Regions from separate parts of the Nioella aestuarii genome, predicted to be linked through region 1. Evidence: riboswitches for the same ligand, from Rfam matches in the RefSeq annotation. Region 1 holds a riboswitch; each other region holds the start of a gene.
The links. Region 1 has a riboswitch for cobalamin ahead of ACROHD_RS03860 (DUF1636 family protein). Riboswitches for the same ligand answer to the same signal wherever they lie in the genome.

Region 1 (4,271 bases):
TCGGCCGCCGCTTCCAGCCCCAGCACGACGCGCGGGTCGATGACGCCCTCGGTCATTGGCAGGATCGAAACAGGGCGCGGCATCTCGGCTTCGATCACCGCGCGGGCCTTGGCCAGCCCCTCGTCGCCCGCAAGGTCTGCCTTGGACAGCAGGATGATGTCGGCGCAGGAAATCTGATCCTCGAAAACCTCGCCAAGCGGCGTGTCGTGGTCGAGGCTGTCATCGGCTTCTCGCTGTGCCTGAACGGCATCCACATCCGGCGCGAAGCGGCCTGCGGCCACGGCCTCGGCATCGGCCAGTGCGATGACGCCATCAACGGTGATGCGCGACCGGATCGCGGGCCAGTCGAAGGCTTTCAGCAGCGGCTTGGGCAGGGCCAATCCGCTGGTTTCGATCAGGATATGGTCGGGCGTTTCGGGCAGCGCCATCAGCGTCTCAATCGTTGGGATGAAATCGTCGGCCACGGTGCAGCAGATGCAGCCATTGGCCAGTTCCACGATGTTTTCCGCCGGGCAGTTTTCATCCGCGCAGGTCTTGAGAATATCGCCATCCACTCCTGCGGTGCCGAATTCATTGACCAGAACGGCCAGTCGCTTGCCCTGATTATTTGTCATCAGATGACGGATCAGCGTGGTTTTGCCCGCACCGAGAAAGCCGGTGATGACGGTAACGGGGATTTTGGAAAGCGATTGCATGGATCAGTCCTTGCTGTCTGGAGCCGAGAGCGGGGGGATGCGGGCGATGGATTGTTTGCGGAAGACCTCGGGCCGTTCGCGCCAGGGCACAAGACCATCGGTGGTGGCGGCATAAGCGCGAATACCCGCGAGGATCTGGTCGAGGTGATCTTCGGGATCGAGACGGCCATAGATATAGGTCCAGCGATCTGGCCCGCCTGTGATCGCCAGAGAGCAGCCGTTGGAACAGGCGGACAGGCATTCATTCCCGCGCAGGCGCACACCTTCGGGCAGGTCGGCGGATTTTAGTGCCTCGTGCAGGCGGTGGCCGGGGCGCGGTTCCTCTGGAACACGTTCACCATCCACCGTCTTGCGGCAGGTCGTGCAGACCGTGACTGTTACCTCGCCCATGCGCGGCCTCATCTGTTTTGGGACGATAGGGGGAACCAGCCTGGACAATCAGCCCGCAATGGCCGGCGCGACGCACCCCGGCCGCCCGTTACTCTTGTCGCTGGCAGGTCTCCCGGCTTGCGGATATCGGGGCACGGGCGGCCCCGGCGGCGTCTGGTCCTTCCCGGCATGGTTGCCAGTGGTTCCAGGGCCTTCTCCGGTCACGGTCGCGGGGGCGGCTGCGCTTCGGCAATGAACCCAGCAAGGTCGCAAAGCCTGTCGCATTCCCTCTTCGCCTGTTCTAGGAACAGGAACCAGCAGTTCCGCACCTGCGGCATGAGCCGCCCCGATGTCAAGCGAAGGATGAAGAAATGGCCGATACGCCGCTTTCGGATGAAGACCGCCACGCCCAGAAGATGGCCAAGAAAAAAGCCGCACGCGATAAGATCATGGCCACGAAAGAGGGCGAGAAGGGTCTGATCATCGTCCACACCGGGCCTGGCAAGGGGAAATCCTCCTCAGGGTTCGGGATGATTCTGCGCTGCATCGCCCATGAAATGCCCTGCGCCGTGGTTCAGTTCATCAAGGGCGCTTGGGACACCGGCGAGCGGCGGATTCTGGAAGGCAATTTCTCGGACCTTTGCCAGTTTCACGCCATGGGCGAGGGATTCACCTGGGAAACCCAGGACAAAAGCCGCGATATCGCCATGGCCGCGAAGGGTTGGGAAAAGGCGAAAGAGCTGATCCGCGACCTAGACATCAAGATGGTGCTGCTCGATGAGATCAATATCGCGCTGCGCTATGACTATCTGGATATCGCCGAGGTCGTGCGCTTTCTCAGCGAAGAGAAACCACCGATGACGCATGTGGTGCTGACCGGTCGGAACGCCAAGGAAGAGCTGATCGAGATCGCTGATCTGGTGACTGAAATGACGCTGGTCAAGCATCCGTTCCGGTCCGGGATCAAAGGGCAAAAGGGCGTGGAATTCTAAGAACTGTTTGACTGCGCTTCGCGCGTCGACCGGCGCGCCCGTTCCGGGCGCGCATGTGGGGGCACTGCCCCCGCCGTCTTTCTGGCGGCGCCATAGCGACATTGCCTGCAGAGTGCAGCCAGAGAGACCGCACCCTATGCCGTGTCAATGCGCAAGCGCCAGCAGCCCGTCCAGATCCAGATGTTGCTCCATATGCGCCGCCAGTGCATCGAGCGTGTCCTCTACCACCCGTCCGTAAGACAATGGCCCGGCAGTCACCCCGAACCCGTCCAGAAAAGCGCGCCGGAACCCGTCTTCCACGAACATTCCGTGCAGGTAGCTGCCCTGAACGCGCGCATCTGCGGATCGCGCTCCCTCGGCGTTGCCGCTCACCCGTGCGAAGGGGCGCGCGCGGTCTGGTCCATCCGTCCGTCCGATATGGATCTCATAGCCCTTCATCCCTGCTCCGGTGGCTTCATGGGTGGCATCGACACGGGTCAGGCTCTTGTCTCCGGTCATGATGGTTTCGACGTCCAAAAGCCCGAGACCTTCTGTGGAGCCGGCCGCGCCCTCGATCCCGTCAGGATCGTGAACGACGCGACCCAGCATCTGGTATCCACCGCAGATCCCCAGAATGTGCCCACCCCGGCGCCAATGTGCCAACAGGTCCACGTCCCAACCTTGCGCACGCAAAAAGGCCATGTCGCCGCGTGTGGACTTGCTGCCGGGGATAATCACCAAATCGGTCTCGGCAGGGATAACCTCGCCCGCCCGAACCATGGTCAGCGACACGCCCGGTTCTTGTGCCAGAGGGTCGAGATCGTCGAAATTCGCGATCCGGCTGAGCGCGAGGCAAGCCACCTTCAGCCCCTCGCCAAAGCCGCCCTTGGGCAGGTCGAGGGCATCCTCGGCGGGCAATTTTGAGGCCTCTGAGAAGAAGGGTAGCACCCCATAGCCGCGCCAGCCCGTGCGCGCCTCTATCAGCGCATAGCCGTCGTCGAACAACCGCACATCGCCGCGGAACTTGTTGATCAGGAAACCCTTGATCAGCGCCTCGTCACCCGGATCGAGAACGGCCTGTGTTCCGACCATCTGGGCAATCACGCCGCCTCGGTCGATATCCCCGGCCAGTACCACCGGCACATTCGCAGCGGCGGCAAAGCCCATATTGGCGATATCACCCGCGCGCAGGTTTACCTCTGCCGGGCTGCCCGCGCCCTCCACGATCACCAGATCGTGCCGTGCCTTCAGGCGATTGAAGCTGTCCAGAACCGGCGTCATCAGCTGCGGTTTCAGGGCCGCGTAGTCCCGTGCCTTCACCGTGGTCAGCCGCTTGCCCTGCACGACAACCTGAGCGCCCACATCGGTTTCGGGCTTCAGCAGAACCGGGTTCATGTCCACGACCGGATCGAGCCCGCAGGCCATTGCCTGCAACGCCTGCGCCCGCCCGATCTCGCCCCCGTCAACGGTTACGGCGGCGTTGTTGGACATGTTCTGCGGCTTGAACGGCGCGACCGACAGCCCGCGCAGACGCGCCGCCCGGCACAGCCCCGCCACAAGCAGAGACTTGCCCACATTCGACCCCGCCCCCTGGATCATCAGCGCCTTGGTCATACTCGCCACCTAACGCCCGGAAACCAGAGCAGGGTCCAGGAACGCCTCTACCGCCGCGCTTGCAAGCACTGTGACATTGCCATTGTCCGGATTGGTCACGTTGAGCCCGCCATTAACCGCCCTGACCTCGACCCGTCCGCGCGGCAATCGCTTGAGGAGAGCCGTACAATCGACCTGTTCGGGGTCTTGAACGCCGACTGTCACCTGAACCCGCATCTGGGAGTGGTCCAGCTCAAGAGCGTCGAACATCGGAATGGAACTGTGTCGGATCGCGTCTTCAATCGCACGCGCGGCGGCCTTGGTGTAGTCCTGCCCGTACTGGTCATTGCCCATGCCCATCTCGATGATAAACCGCTGCTCAGCCATCACGCTCCCTCCATTTCGAAAGAGACCGACAGCGCTGCGACCGCGATCACCGTGGGGGCCTTGCCGTCGGAGCGCGGAATATCCAGCCCGCCCTTGACAGCCGTCACCGACACCTGACCGTAGGGGAACACCGCGCCAACGGCGTCCACATCCACCTGATCGGGCTCTGCCACGCCAATGTCCACCTCGATCTGCATGTCGGATTTGTCGCGCCCAAACAGCTCGGCCAGGTTGATCGAGTTGTGCCAAAGCGCGT
Region 2 (4,271 bases), on a different contig from region 1:
CGGCTCCGATACAGGGGTTCGAAGCGGAGCCTAACGCTGTCTCCGACGTGGCGTCCAGAGCGATCTGAGGCGCGTAAGGGGTTTGTTTCGCTTAGGTTTCGCGTAACTTAAGGTTGGTTTCCAGAGCTCTTAACTTGCGCGGGGCAAGGCCTTTGCAAAGGCCTTTCAACGGCCTTGCAAGGCCGTTCTCGCGCTCCGCTCAAACGATGGGTCTTCGGCGCAGAAGGTATATGTCCATGATCCAGCCATGGGTGGTTCGGGCTTCAGAACGTGCGGTGACAATCGCATCTGAAATGTCAGCAACGGGGCCGGACAGGGATATCTCATTCTCCATCCCGGCATAGCCCGTCCACCAGATATGCAGCCCTTCAGAGGCTAGGCCGCGAAAGCTCAATTCACCATCCAGCATCACCACGGCGGTATCCGTTCCTTCCGGAAAGCCGTTGTCGCGGATCTGACGGCCAGTGGTGACCACAACAGGCCCATTGATCTCGTTGAGCGGAATGGCGTGGGCTGCGGTCAGCGCCTGGATCGAGGTGATGCCGGGGATCATGCGTGTTTCAAGCGGCAGCAATCGGGCTACTCTTTCCGCGATCCGAAGCGTGGAATCATATAGTGACGGATCGCCCCAGACGAGGAAGGCCACGCGGGTCCCCTGACCCAGATGCGCGCGAATGTTTTCCGCCCAGATTTCCGCTATCGCGTCGTGCCAGGCGTCCACGCGCGCGCGGTAATCGGCAATCGATGGATCGCGCTTGGGCAGGGCGAATTCCACCACGTTCGTTGCCGGGTTGGTCAGCAAATCGGCGCAGATCTGGCGACGCAGGCCCGCGAGGTCATCCTTGTCAGCCCCTTTCGTGGGGATCAGGATCAGGTCGGCCGCGTTGATTGCGTCAATCGCCTGAAGCGTCAGATGACGCGGGTTGCCGGTGCCGATGCCGATAAGGTCAAGCGCGATCATGGGGGCCTCATGAAAATGCCCCCCGGGGGTAGCGGAGGGCATAGGGGTTGTCCAGCGGATCAGGCCGCGTCCGGTTCCGGGGCCGCAAAGCGGGCGGTTAACCATCCGAGCAGAGCCCAGACAGCCAGCGCGACACCCAGAACCCGGGCCGAGAACTCGGCGGCCAGTTCGGGTGGAGCATAGCCGAAATACTCGTCCAGAACCGGGGCACCTATGGCATGGGGCAGGGCAACCAGCGTGGCCCCTGCAATCACGGTCAGCACACCACGGCTATAGGCGATCAGGGCCAGCCCGCCAGCGGTCGCCACGACCGTGCCCAACCACCAGTACTGGCGCAGGGTGATATCCGCGCCGATGGCACCGGGCAGTTCCGGGGCCAGGCCCATTGCCGGGGCCAGCTGGAACGTCGCAAAGCCTGCGATGCCCCACAGGACACCCTCTTGCGGCGTGATCGTGCGGCCAAAGAGGCCCGCCACATGATACCCCGCCACAAGCACAAGCCCGTAGCCCGCATAGATGAGCCCGGTGAACAGAACGGTCAGCAGGTTGCGGGTAAGGGCAGAGCCTTCAGCCGCTTCGCCATGACCGCTGTGATCATCGTGCCCCGCTTCTGTGCCATGAGCCATCGGTTCCCCGAAATGGACAAGTTCGCCGGATTCATAAAGTTCAGCGTGCAGGATGATCTCCTGCACGAACGCGAAATGCAGCACGGCTGCAAACAGCCCTGCTGCAAAGCCGGCGATCAGCCCGCCGGCCAGCATACGCATCATCATGGGATGTAACGTGCCGCTGCCTTAGTGGCAGGGGAAGCCCGTTGCATGGCGCATGTCATGGGCGGCGTCGTGCAGCACAGCGGATTGCGCGTGACCTGCAAGGAACAGGACGCCCGCGCCCAGAAGCGCGACGAACAGGATGCTGAGGACCTTGGACTGCGTGGCGGAGCCGGTGGCAATCAGTTGCGACATTTTCTTTTCTCCTTGCCGTCACACCCGACGGCATTTCTGGTTTCACTTCGCGTGGCCGGTCTCCTGACTCACGGGTCACAGCCGAGCCTTTCCCCTTCCCACCGGCGCCACAGTGCCCCGGCAGTGGGTTAACGAAAGGCCGCTCGCCGCTCACAGTCGCGGGGGCGGTCGGGGCTTTGGGCGCCGCAACTTGGTCCGCCCTTTCCCCGTTCCCGTTTCAGCCCCGATGCTTTGCACCATTGGGACACCACATCATCACTATGCCGTTTGGGGACTTGCCGGGTCAATGCGCAAAACACGCCTGCTTGCGCATGAAAACGACCTCGGCGGGAAAAACTACGCCTTAGCCAGGAATGCGGGCAATGGCCTTGAGCCGCAGATCCCCGATCACGCGGGCATCCGCGAAATTGCCGTCAACCGAGTCGGCGTAAAGCGGCAGGAATGCCAGGATCAGAGGCAGGTCCGCCTCGGTCAGATCTCCAAAGAGATAGGCGGTTTTTCCCGGTGCGCGTACAGACAGGGTTGAGGGGCGCGGGCAGCCTGACATGCAGTCCACGGTATTGACCTTCGCAGTGGGCTCAGCAGGCAGAGCCGCGTGCAGCCGGTCTGCAAAACCCGATGCGCCAAGCACACAGGTGGTGCAGACGGTCAGCGTGATCTCAGACATCGCCATCAGCCAGCGGACCGTAAAGGATGAGGCCCGGCAGCTTGCTGTCGGATGTCATCAGCGTGGCCGCCAGCTCTGTCACCGTCGACCGGGTCAGTCGCTGATCCTCGGTTGAGACGCTTTCGGCAAACAGCGCGGGCGTGTCGGCGGGCAGGCCCTTGGCGACTAGCTGTTCCACCAGCGCCGCAAAGGTGCGCTTGCCCATATAAACCACGGTGGTCGCCCCGGGATCCGCAAGGGCCGCAAGGTCCAGCCCTTCGGGCAGCGCCCCGGTCACGTCATGGCCGGTCACGAACTGCACCCGGCGCGCCGTCAGTCGGCGCGTCAGCGGAATGCCCGCGGCGGCAGCTGCGGCAGAAGCAGAGGTGACGCCGGGAATGATTTCGTAGGGGATGCCTTCGGCACGCAGCGCGGTGATTTCTTCCTCAAGCCGTCCGAATATGCCGGAATCGCCGGATTTCAGCCGCACGATCCGTTGCCCGGTCTTGGCATAGTCGACCAGAAGGCGACTTACGTGATCCTGTTTGGGCGAGGGGCGACCAGCACGTTTCCCCACCCCGACCAGGTCTGCATCCTGCCGCGCATGGGTCAGGATGGGGCCTGAGCTGAGATCGTCGAACAGCACGGCATCGGCGCGGTTCAACCGGTCCACGGCCTTTAGTGTCAGCAACTCGGGGTCGCCCGGGCCAGAGGAAACGAAACTGACGAAGCCGGTCATGTTACCGCGTGGCCTCCGCGATCAGGTGGAAGAAGGTGCCGGTGGCGTGGCCCCGGCGAGACCCGGTCTCGGGCACTGCTGCGCCGCCCGCGTCGACCACCTCTGCCAGCGGTGCATCTGGCTGGTCAAGAATGGTAGAATAATGGAACTCATGGCCCCGCAGGCGCGCACCCGCCGCGTGGCCGGGCATGGCGGCTTGAAGTGTCGCCAACCGATAGCCCAGATGCATCTTGCGCTTCTCATACGAGGTCACGAGGCCTAGGAGGCCCGCCATTTCGTGATGCGTGCCCTCCTTGTCCACAAGTGCGCTGCCCATGGCCATGTAGCCACCGCATTCGCCGTGCACCGGACGGGTTTCTGCGAAGGATCGCAGGCCGGCGCGGAAATGCGTTGCGGCTGCCAATTGCCCCGCATGTAGCTCCGGATACCCGCCGGGCAGCCAGCAAATATCGGCGCTCTCATCGGGGGCTTCGTCATTCAACGGCGAGAAGGGCAGAATTTCGGCCCCCGCCCGCCGCCAGCCATCAAGCTGATGCGGATAGACGAAAGAAAACGCTCCATCGCGCGCCAAGGCGATGCGCTGGCCGGGCGGCGCAATTGAAGCGGTGTGACCGGTCATCGTCGTTTCAGCCGCGATCTCCAACATCCGGTCCAGGTTCACGTTCTCAGCCACGAACCGCGCCGCCGTGTCCAGAATGCGCGGCATCTCTGCCTGTTCGCCTGCCTGCACGAGGCCCAGATGGCGCGAGGGCATCTCGATCTCTTTTTGCCGGGGCAGGGTGCCGAGCACTTCGATCCCCACTTCCGACATGCCTGCCCGCAGCATTGCCTCATGCCGGGGCGAGGCGACGCGATTGAGAACAACCCCTGCAATACGCACATCGGGCCGCATCAGTGCGAAACCCTTGGCCACCGCAGCTGCCGACTGCGCCTGACCGGATGTATCCAGCACCAGGACCA
Region 3 (4,271 bases), on a different contig from region 1:
ATTGAACAGACCATCCGCGAAACGCTGCCCGAAGGCTTCCAGCGGTCCGAATACCTGCTGGATCACGGTATGCTGGACCGCGTGACTCATCGCAAGAACATGAAGGATGAGCTTGTGACCATCCTGCGCATGTTGACCGGCCAGCCCCCGGCCGTGAAGGGCGACCTTCCCGCACCGGAACCCGAAGCGCAGGCCGAAAGCGACGCACAGGTGCCCGCAGCACCGACTCAAGAGGCTGCCGACAAGAATGGCTGAGGCCCGTTCCGACATCCTCCTTGACCGGATGATGTCGCTGCACCCGAAAATCATCGACCTGACGCTGGACCGAATGCACCGGCTTCTGGCCGCGCTCGGCCATCCCGAGGCGAAGTTGCCCCCTGTCATCCATGTCGCAGGCACCAATGGCAAAGGGTCCACCCTCGCCATGCTGCGCGCAGGGATCGAGGCCGCCGGTCAAGCCGCCCATGTCTATACCTCGCCGCATCTTGCGCGGTTTCACGAGCGTATCCGGCTGGCGGGGGATCTGATCGACGAAGACCTTCTCAGCGACATTCTCGACGAATGCCTCGCCGCCAACGGCCCCGATTCTATCACCTATTTCGAAATCACGACCGCCGCCGCGCTGCTGGCCTTCACCCGGGTGCACGCTGACTGGACCTTGCTGGAAACCGGTCTTGGCGGGCGGCTCGATGCCACGAACGTGGTGGACCAACCCCGACTGACGATCATTACGCCGGTCGATCTTGACCATCAGCAATACCTTGGTGAGACGATTGCCGAGATCGCAGGTGAAAAGGCCGGGATCATAAAACGCGGCGTACCCTGCGTCGTCGGCCCGCAGCCGGATGAGGCGCTGGAAGTGATCGAAGCCCGCGCCGCTCGCCATGGCGCACCGCTGTTGGTCCATGGCCAGCACTGGCATGTGTGGGAAGAACGTGGGCGGCTGGTGTTCCAGGACGAAACCGGGCTTCTCGATTTGCCTCTGCCCAATCTTGTCGGGGCCCATCAGGTGATGAACGCTGGCGCGGTCCTCGCAACCCTTCGCCACCTTGGCTTCGATGAAGCCATTTGCGAAGCCGCCGTGACCCGGGCCGAATGGCCCGCCCGGATGCAGCGCCTGAAGACCGGCCCACTTGTGGATATGGCAAATGCCGCCGGGTCCGAGCTCTGGCTCGATGGCGGCCACAACCCCGCCGCCGCGCTGGCCATCGTCGAATCGCTTTCACGCCTGCCGGCGAAACCCACGCATCTCATTTGCGGAATGCTGAACACCAAGGATGTCGGCGGCTTCATGCGCCCGCTGGCCGGGGTGGCGGGCGGCCTTCATGCGGTATCCATCCCCGGTCAGGCCGCGACGCTCTCTGCCGAAGACACCGTCGCCAAGGCCCGCGCCGCCGGGCTGCGCGCGGCAACCGCCGAAGACGTGCAATCCGCCCTCTCGGCGATCCTTGCAGAGTCTCCCGGCACCCGCGTGCTCATCTGCGGCTCCCTCTACCTCGCGGGCGTGATCCTTCAGACGAACGGCTGACTACCCCTTCTTCTTGGCTCCAATACTCCCGCCGGAAGCATCCCGCCCCCTCAAGTGGATCAGACAGCTGTTACAGCAAACCGCCTTCACCGATATCCCGTGGCAACGCGGCTCTTTGAGGCCTCCGGCGCAAGCCGGGGGTTGAGAAGGGCCGCTCACGGGTCGACGACGCAGTCGGCGAAACCAGCTTTTGTCTGAGCAGGGGGTGTTCAGGGGGAGTACGCATGGCGCACGCGCGGCACCCCATGCTTTCCCCCCATTGACCGCGCGCGCCATCCTGCGCAATGTGACCCCGATGGTTCCCTGCGGCCCAGAGCCAAAGGGATGAAAAGGGAATGCGGTGCGGGGTCTCCCCAATGCCGCAACTGCCCCCGCAACTGTAAGCGGAAAGCGCCCCCATCCGCGCCACTGGTTCAAGGACGAGCCGGGAAGGCCGGGGACCGCAATGACCCGCGAGTCAGGAGACCTGCCATCATCGTAGAAACCTGAAGGCGGGGTGTCCTTCGTGGGGGTTTTCGGCCCTCCCGACCCGTCTGATCCCCAGCGCGGAGGGCGCGATGATCATGACCGAAAACGGCTATACCTATAGCTGCACCACCTGCCCGAAAACTGGCCAGCCCTGCGCCGTCGGACTAACGCTCGCGCGGCAGTTTTCTGCAGCACTGAGCGCCGGGGATCGGGCTTTGTCAGACGACTTCGAGATGTCCGGCCATGGCAGGTTGCATGGCGATTGCGGGCAAGGCTGCGGTGTTGTGTATAGTCTCTGTAAAAGGGGGTTTCGTGTCTTTTGCGGGGTTCCCGAGGATACGGACCCAGACGATCTCAACCAGTTTGCTACGGCGTTCTTCACCGATGGTCCCATAGGCAACGGCCCGTTTCCCAGGGCCATGATTGTCGGGCATCGCGTCGATCGCCCGGCACAGCGCCCATCCCAGATCTGAGCCTCAGGCCAGCGCACCACCCCGCTCGGGCCCTAACAGCGCGGCCACGACAAGGATCACCCCCGATACCGTGGCGATCATTCCCGCCGCGCTGACAGAATCCTGCGCACCCAGCCAAAGCGGGCCATAACCTGCCAACACATAGCCAAGCACGGCTGACAATGTGGCGAAAACCACGCTCCACCCCACCTGCGCACCCAAGCGATTGGTCATCAGCCGGGCAGCGGCAGGTGGGCAAATGAACATAGCGATCACGATGATCGACCCAACCGCATCAAACGCTGCCACCGCCGCCAGCGCCGAAACCCCGACAAGCGCCATCCCGATCACGTTCGTGGGCATCCCCATGACACGCGCAAAGCCTTCATCGAACGTGGAAATCTTCAATGGCCGCCAGAAAAGCCAAACAAAGAAGACCACAGCGATCAGCGTCAGAGAAATGCGGATCAGCTCTGGCGGCAACCCGGCCAGAGCCACGGGATCAAGCAGCGATTCCCAGCCATAGGCATCCAGCCAGATCAGGCTTTCCAGATTTCCCATCAACGCGTGTTCCACATCCAGATGCACGCTGGACGTATCGGACCGCTCCAACAACAACACACCCCCGGCAAACATGGTTGTAAAGACCACGCCCATGGCCGCGCCGGGCTCGATCCCACCGAGGCGCCGTATGGACTCGATCAGCAGCACGGCCAGAAGTGCCGCAGCAGCGGCTCCGATCATCATGGGCCAGGTCGCAACGGTACCGGTGATCAGAAAGGCCACCACGATTCCCGGCAGCACCACATGGGATATCGCATCCCCAATCAGCGCCTGCCGTCTGAGAACAAGGAAGTTGCCGGGCAGCGCACAGGCAATTGCGGCAAAGGTACCGATCAGGATCGGTGTCAGGCTGAGGGGGACGAACTCTGATCCGCTCATGCCGGAACCTCCTGCGGGGCGGCCAGATGCGTGTCTATTTCGGCCAGTTGGTCTTGTGTCACGACGGTATCAATCGGGCGAATCCCATCATAGAGCGCGGCTGCCGCCTCTTGATCGGGCATGGCGCGCAGGATCTCCCACCGTTTTTCATCGAGAAGCGCCTTTGAGGCCCGCGCACGTCCCGCATCCGTTGCCACCCCATCAGCCCGCGACAGGCCCGCACGGTGCAGCAGCCGGATCGTATATCGTTCATAAATTGGTTGCCCCTGAGCCAATGCCAACAGCCCCTGCCGCACATGCACGCGGCGCTGAAACGCGACATGGCGCAGTATCGCGGCCAGCACACCCCGGTTGGGGGCAAGGAACAATGACAACGCGAAGACGGCAAATCCGGTCAGCACGATGATCGGGCCGGTAGGCAAGGCCGGGGCCGAGGCCGATATCGCAGCGCCGACAAAGCCCGAAACTCCACCTATGATCCCGGACAATAGCCAGACCCGTTCCGTTCGATCTGTCCAGAACCTCGCGGTCACCGGCGGGATGATCAATAGGGCTACGATCAGGATCAGACCAACAACTTTCAGCCCAACGACCGTCACCGCCATGACCAGCCCCATCGTGGCCAGATCGACCTGCCGGATGTTCAACCCGCGCGCGGCGGCGTAGTCCTGATCGAAAGCCACCATGATCATGGGCCGCCGCAAGATCAGCGTCAGGATCAGTGTCAGCGCGCCACCGGCAGCAATCAGCATGGCATCAGACCGCAGCATTCCGGCGGTAGATCCAAGCAACAGCCCGTCCAGCCCCGCCTGACGACCGGATTCCATCGTCTGGATCACCGTCAGCAGGACCACTCCCAACCCAAAGAACACCGATAGAAC

Region 2: it holds a riboswitch for cobalamin, as region 1 does, so the genes downstream of both, ACROHD_RS19945 (CbtB domain-containing protein) here and ACROHD_RS03860 (DUF1636 family protein) in region 1, are expected to answer to the same signal.
Region 3: it holds a riboswitch for cobalamin, as region 1 does, so the genes downstream of both, ACROHD_RS09135 (hypothetical protein) here and ACROHD_RS03860 (DUF1636 family protein) in region 1, are expected to answer to the same signal.

The regions. Positions count from the first base shown of each region.
Region 1 is NZ_JBPBBA010000004.1:3,297-7,567, forward strand. Features, by position in the region: gene cobW (cobalamin biosynthesis protein CobW) at 1-695, opposite strand, end outside; gene ACROHD_RS03860 (DUF1636 family protein) at 699-1,085, opposite strand; cobalamin riboswitch at 1,171-1,398, opposite strand; gene cobO (cob(I)yrinic acid a,c-diamide adenosyltransferase) at 1,436-2,056, shown strand; gene ACROHD_RS03870 (cobyric acid synthase) at 2,201-3,649, opposite strand; gene ACROHD_RS03875 (Lin0512 family protein) at 3,659-4,015, opposite strand; gene ACROHD_RS03880 (Lin0512 family protein) at 4,015-4,271, opposite strand, start outside.
Region 2 is NZ_JBPBBA010000060.1:3,196-7,466, forward strand. Features, by position in the region: gene cobF (precorrin-6A synthase (deacetylating)) at 200-961, opposite strand; gene ACROHD_RS19940 (CbtA family protein) at 1,021-1,734, opposite strand; gene ACROHD_RS19945 (CbtB domain-containing protein) at 1,756-1,926, opposite strand; cobalamin riboswitch at 1,963-2,189, opposite strand; gene ACROHD_RS19950 (DUF1636 family protein) at 2,270-2,593, opposite strand; gene cobA (uroporphyrinogen-III C-methyltransferase) at 2,586-3,311, opposite strand; gene ACROHD_RS19960 (cobyrinic acid a,c-diamide synthase CobB) at 3,313-4,271, opposite strand, start outside.
Region 3 is NZ_JBPBBA010000012.1:12,239-16,509, reverse strand. Features, by position in the region: gene accD (acetyl-CoA carboxylase, carboxyltransferase subunit beta) at 1-255, shown strand, start outside; gene ACROHD_RS09140 (bifunctional folylpolyglutamate synthase/dihydrofolate synthase) at 248-1,528, shown strand; cobalamin riboswitch at 1,808-2,016, shown strand; gene ACROHD_RS09135 (hypothetical protein) at 2,086-2,469, shown strand; gene ACROHD_RS09130 (metal ABC transporter permease) at 2,473-3,390, opposite strand; gene ACROHD_RS09125 (metal ABC transporter permease) at 3,387-4,271, opposite strand, start outside.